2 regions of the Shewanella sp. 10N.286.51.B2 genome follow, and region 2 is predicted to be linked to the other one. Evidence: riboswitches for the same ligand, from Rfam matches in the RefSeq annotation. Region 2 holds a riboswitch; the other holds the start of a gene.
What was found. A riboswitch is a leader RNA that binds a small molecule or an ion and turns the genes downstream of it on or off. The one in region 2 is predicted to bind lysine.
Positions count from the first base shown of each region.

Region 1: linked by a shared signal. The riboswitch ahead of lysC (lysine-sensitive aspartokinase 3) and the one ahead of AB4140_RS13570 (Na+/H+ antiporter NhaC family protein) in region 2 are both predicted to bind lysine.

Region 1 is NZ_JBFRKH010000054.1:41,880-45,276, forward strand. Features, by position in the region: gene AB4140_RS14570 (succinylglutamate desuccinylase/aspartoacylase family protein) at 1-248, opposite strand, end outside; gene lysC (lysine-sensitive aspartokinase 3) at 266-1,615, opposite strand; lysine riboswitch at 1,864-2,040, opposite strand; gene AB4140_RS14580 (DUF3293 domain-containing protein) at 2,458-2,895, opposite strand.
Region 2 is NZ_JBFRKH010000048.1:9,421-12,817, reverse strand. Features, by position in the region: gene AB4140_RS13570 (Na+/H+ antiporter NhaC family protein) at 372-1,928, opposite strand; lysine riboswitch at 2,006-2,226, opposite strand; gene AB4140_RS13565 (electron transfer flavoprotein subunit alpha/FixB family protein) at 2,637-3,397, opposite strand, start outside.

The sequences.
Region 1 (3,397 bases), on a different contig from region 2:
TGAATATCGCCTAATACAGTGTAGTCTTGCAGTAAAGTCATCAGCTGATGTATCACCGCATTACCCTGCACTTCAGCCCCATGAACATTGGCCTGAATATAAACACTGGGCGCGGCGTCATCTGAGCCTTTAAAGCTAAACAGTGGCGCCGTTAACGCTTGGCCTGTGGCAAGCTCTCCCACTTCAACCCGAGACATGGTGGCTGAATAATCGTTAGCCTGTTCTGTAATTGAATTCACTGATGTCATACCTGCCACGTTAGCAATTATTCAAATAAGTTTTGGTGCAGAGAGTTAACCACATCTGCGGCTTCAGATTCAGCGACGAGAACACATAAGTTATGTGGGCTAGCCCCTTGGCAAATCATGCGCACATTATGCTGTTCAAGTACCCCAAAAACTCGGCTGCAAATACCTGCTGTTGACGCTATTTGATTACCAATAATCGCCACTAAAGCTAATTTATCTTCCACTCTTACACGGCAATTTTGTGATAGTTCTTGCAGTAATGACTCGCTTAATAACCCCTGCCCGCTGGAGTCAGAACCGGTTTTATCAAGCGTTAGTGACACATTAACTTCTGAGGTGGTAATCAAATCAACTGAAATTTTATGCTTAGCAAGCGTGGCAAAGGTGTGCGCTAAAAAGCCCTGAGCATGGAGCATTTGTAAGCTATGCAGGTTTAATAAAGTTTGATCGCGTCTTAGAGCCACAGCTCGATAAACCGGGGCATCTTCTACTTGATGACGGATCCAAGTTCCACCTTGTTCAGGTGCTTTACTGGAACCAACAAACACCTGAATTTGTTGACGCACGGCCGGTAAAATCGTCGCAGGGTGTAATACTTTAGCGCCAAAGGTAGCCATCTCAGCCGCTTCATTAAAGCTAATTTCAGCGATAGGTCTCGCATTAGGCGCTAAACGTGGGTCAGTGGTATAAATTCCGGCCACATCAGTCCAAATCTCTACCGCATCTGCTTTTAAGGCTTCAGCTAATAACGCAGCTGAATAATCACTGCCGCCACGGCCTAAGGTGGTGGTGTTGCCTGCTTCATCAGCGCCAATAAAACCTTGAGTCACGATCACTTGCTGAGCCAATAACGGCTGTAAATGCTCCGCGCCTAGGAGCGCAATTTGCTCAATTTGCGGCTCTGCTTTACCAAAATGGCTATCGGTTCTTAATACTTGGCGCACATCAAATGAACTTGATGGCGTGCCTTTTTGGCGAATAACCGCAGAGAACAATAATGATGAACATTGCTCACCCATGGATAACAGCTCATCAATGATGGCTTTGCTTCTATCGAGCACTAACTTATCACTAAGCACTGCCATTCTGCTTAATAGCTTATCAATCGTAGCAGCTACATCTTGTGGACGCGCCAGCTTATCAACAATGTCATATTGAATTTTAGCAATTTGAGTGACTAAACTTAAGCGGCGTTGGTCGTTTACATTGGCTTGAGTTAACTCAACCAGTAAATTAGTGACACCGCTAGAAGCACTAACAACAACGACGCGGGTATTGGCATTGGCTAAAATAATGTCCGCACAGCGGTTCATGGCGTCAAAATCAGCAACTGAGGTGCCACCGAACTTAGCAACAACTAAACTCATGCTGATACCTCCACGACATTCGCAGACGAACTTTTACTAGACAAAGTTTTAGTAGACAAAGTTTTAACAGACAAACTTTGACTAAACATACTTTCAGTAGACATGGACTGAGTAGACATAAACTGAGTACACAGTATTGGAACAACTTGAAATTTAATACGTAAAAACATGATTACACTCCGAACTTACTTCGTTCGAAGAGCCTGGTGCAGTGATAACGCACCCTTAAAGAAGGGAAACAGCAATCTTTCACCAGAAGCTCTCCACCAAAAAATAGGTGACAATCGCTAGGATTCAACCTAAACGACCGATACCGAATGCCAACCAAACATACCAGTACCTCGGCGCTAATCTCCCTCATAAGCTGTCATAGGAATTGGTTTTCCTCGAACTTACTACCTAGCTAACGCTCCTCTTCTGTTTCTTCCCACAGGAAGAGCATGAAAATACCAATAAATAACAACTCAAGTCAATTGGGATATGCCATAAAGTCGTCAAATAACACAATACGTAAATAGAGACACTGAGCTCAAAATAGTATCATGTAAGCTGTTATTTATAATTTGAAACAAAAAAGTGATATAAAACAATAGTGATTAAAAAATAAAAAGTAATAACCTCAATGTAAACTCGAGGTTATTGAGTTAAAACCTTCAACTAAACTGCACAATTAAGCTTCAATATTAACAATCAAGTTTCAACAGTATATAAATAGCCATTGCCCTAATAAAAATATAAAAATAACAATAAAAAAAGGCACTTAACTAAGTACCTATAGAAGGAGTTACTGATATTAAACATCCTCGATAACTGATACAAATGTCACTTAATCGCCGATCATGTTATTCATCGTGCAAATCAGGTAATTCATTAACTAAAACCGTTCGTGGGCCAAACTCGCCAATTAACACTTCCTTGTCAGGTGCTTCACCACAGGCAAGTAATGACAACACCCCATTATCAACATAGTAAATAGCGAGCTGTTTAAACTCTCGGCCTAACGCTAACGCTTGGTCTTTTTCTATAAAGACTGCCCAACTTTTTTCCATATGAGATAAGTCTGGCGCCGCGCCAATTAAGCAACGATAGGGGCTATTAAATTGCTGAATTTTCCGTTGAAGTCGCCTATCTAACAAACGGTTTTGACACGGATTCAATTGGCTGCCTAAGGGATTATGGGCGGTGACAATGGCGAAGGGGACAGCGTAAGAAAGGCGCTGAGTAAGTAGAAATTGGGTCCCTTGATACTTAAACCAAAGGTTATCTATTGAATTATTCATCATTTATTTTTCTCAATTTAGACCAATTCAGTGTAGCAAACCAAGACTTGGACCAACACCCTGTGTGATGTAAGTCACAAGAACAATAATTATATTTAACCTAAAAATCATAAGCTTACCCAAAAAAGCATTTTTGTAACAAATCTTCCCCGTAAATTTGTTAACATTTCATTTGTTAACAAATGCCTAAAACGAGTACAATATCTCACACTAGCTAGATTTTGCTACATAACGCTAAGTTGTGACACAAGCGACTACATTTACTGAAATTAAATCTTGGTAAAGTGTTCAAGCTTTTAAAATGTGTTCTACATTTTAAAAGACTGAATATAAATGTAGGACAAAATTAGGTTGCGAAGGAACTTTAATCAGCAATTTAATCTCTTAGTTTATATGAATCATCGGTTTTACAGATATTTTGACAGGTTGTGAGCTTACTCAAGCTCAGCATACGATCTGAATATTGATTTTTTATGATCAAAATTTACGTCACGTATAACTC
Region 2 (3,397 bases):
GCCGCTCATTTGAGCGGCATTTTTTTATCTCAATTTTCACCTAGATCCGAGTACGCTGATTAGCAGTACCTGTTAATCCCTATAATTGCTAACCCTTGCACTCACCATTGGCAGAAACAGTCATTCACTCACAGTGCTAATCGCTGCTTCTCTTCGCTAACAATAACTGCTGCATAAACAAAACATGTGAGCTTAAACCTTTGAGGTTCACTCTAGTGATTCGACTTAGATATTTAGCTTATATATACCACTTTATTATGCAGCCTTGATTTTAAAACATAAAAAATGCCGCTCATCTGAGCGGCATTTTCATACAAGCTAGCTATATCTAAAGTTCGCGATAAGCTTAAATCAAACCGAGTTAGCTTACGCTATTTAGTGATCAACTTCAGTCCAATAACGCTTAATACAAATAGCACACTACAGGTGACCAAGCCCATGGCCACTGACGCGGTAAAACCTAATACACCGTAGCCAATAATACTAATGACCGCCACGATTAACGCATAAGGTAATTGCGTCATTACGTGATCGATATGGTGACAACTCGCCCCCGTTGACGACAAGATAGTGGTATCTGAAATCGGTGAACAATGATCGCCAAATACTGCACCAGATAACACGGCTGCAAGCATAGGTAACATCATAGTGCTATCACTGCCCATCGCCATATCAGCTGCAATTGGCAACATGATACCGAAGGTACCCCAGCTGGTGCCGGTTGCAAATGCGGTTAGGCCTGCTAATAAAAATAATACTGCAGGTAGCATCGCAAATGGAATATTGCCTGTGGCTAAACTGGCCATGTATTTACCGGTTTCAAGGTTGCCAATAACCGTTGAAATCGTCCAAGCAAATAACAAAATATAAATGGCAGGTAGCATTGATTTAGCGCCAAGTTTGATGCCAGTGAACACCATAGGCAGAGCAATTTTTTGCTTCACAGTTAATACTAAGGTGACCGCTAACCCCACCAGTGAACCGTAAAATAGTGACGAGCTCACTTCAGTATTTTCAAATGCTCCTAAAATGCTAAAAGGTAAATCATTAGCTGATAATGCATCAGCGCCTGACGCCACCATGAAATAGAAGGTTGCCGCAACTAACACTAATATAGGTAAGAATAAGCCAATGATTTTACCGGTTTCCGCTTCTGGTAAATCGGCTGTGGCTCCTGGTGGTAAGCCTTTAGATTCGTCGAACAACTCACCCTTTTGGGCATTTTGTTCATGCTTACGCATTGGGCCAATATCTAAACCAAATAACGCCACACACACCAATAATAATAATGCAAAAATGGCATAAAAGTTCATTGGGATCATTTGCAGGAACACACTTAAATGCCCTGTATCAGCAAAGCCATGAGCCGTTAAAATCCCGCCGATCAGGGCGATAATGTACGCCCCCCAGCTTGAAACAGGCGAGATAACACAAATTGGTGCCGCTGTTGAATCCAATAAGTAGGCTAATTTAGCCCGTGAAATGTGGTAACGGTCGGTGATTGGACGTGCAATAGATCCCACCACAATACTGTTAAAGTAGTCATCAATAAACACTACAACACCAAGGAAGATAGTCATCAACTTGGCATCACGTTTATTGCGAATACGTTGATGAGCCCAATCAGCAAAGGCGCGAGCTGAACCACTTACCGTGATTAATGCCGTGATCATGCCCAAAATCACCAAGAAACCTAAAATTTGTAGGTTCCATGAATTGAGCGCGCCATCATCCCAAACTAGACCCGTGACGGTAGTCAGTAAATTTGAGGCTGCAGCGCTAACTGAAAAATCACCGAGTAAAAACACCCCGGTGATAATACCTAAGCCCAATGAAAGTAAGACTCGGCGAGTTAATACTGCGAGCAAAATAGCCACTACTGGTGGCAAAAGCGAGAGAGCCGAATCGGCGTAACTTGTTATCATCATTTCTTATAATTTCTTCGTTGAGTACGAATGGAGAATAACTGATAAGGCAAGTTTACGTTGAATACGTAAACGAAATTCTTTTCAGTAGCACTCCACAGTAATATCAATATCGTTGTCGATATATATTCTTCTACCCTTTCGGATAGAAATTACCATGACAGTGCAGTCCCTTTCGGTAACTGCCCCAATAAATGGTTTTGATAGAATCCATTTACTTCGGCACTAAATCCTTTCCGAATAAGTTATTGGCATCACCCAACTCACCCGTACTGATACTTAATGCACCTCTACTTATGCTAACAACAGAAAGGCTCTGTATATCAACACCCCATCATACAAACATAAGCAGTAGCATCATTGCCAGATAAAACTTGATTATCTTGTGATATATAACATCACAACTAAAACCGCGCACATTGACGCAGCACCAGTGTAACCTTTTATTAGCAAGGGTTCATATTTAACGCAGTGGTAATTTTTGCTCACTGATAGAACAGCACCGCAAATAACAACGCATTAGTATAAATTGGCAGCAACTATCTACGGAACATTAAAAAAGGCTTTTACCTCTCGGTAAAAGCCTTTTAGTGCCGTTTTTTATTAGTGGATATTAACTCACTAAAAAACTAGCGTAAGCCATAATCCTATTATAAAGAGCATTATTTAGGACTCTTATTTAGGGCTCTAATTAAGGGCTCTAATTAAGGACTATAGCAAATTAGTTAGCTCAGGGATCGCTTCAAACAAATCAGCTTCCAGACCATAATCTGCAACCTGGAAAATCGGCGCTTCAGGATCTTTGTTGATTGCCACAATGACTTTAGAGTCTTTCATACCAGCAAGATGCTGAATAGCCCCTGAGATACCTACAGCAATATACAGATCAGGTGCGACAATTTTACCAGTTTGTCCTACTTGTAAATCATTCGGTACAAAGCCAGCATCAACAGCTGCGCGCGAAGCACCAACAGCAGCAGTTAATTTATCAGCAAGCGCTTCTAAAATAGCAAAGTTCTCACCACTGCCCATACCGCGGCCGCCGGAAACAATCACCCCAGCACTGCCAAGCTCAGGACGCTCTGATTCAGTTAATGTTTGCGAAACAAATTCTGCCGCTGCTGTGGCAACAAAATCAACCATAACCGCTTCTGCACTGCCGTCATTGGTTGCGGCATCAAAAGCACTGGTTCGTACTGTTAGCACTTTAACCGCATCTAAACTTTGCACTGTCGCTAATGCCGAACCGGCATAAACAGGACGCACGAAGGTATCTGGGCTTACAACTTCAATCACTTCAGAAACTTGCGCCACATCTAATAACGCCGCGACTCGTGGCAGGGTATCTTTACCGACACTGCTAGCCGCAGAAATAATATGTTCGTAATCACCTGCAAGGTTAACCACTAACTGTGAAAGGTTTTCTGCTAGTTGCGCTTGATACACAGCATTATCAGCAACTAATACCTTGC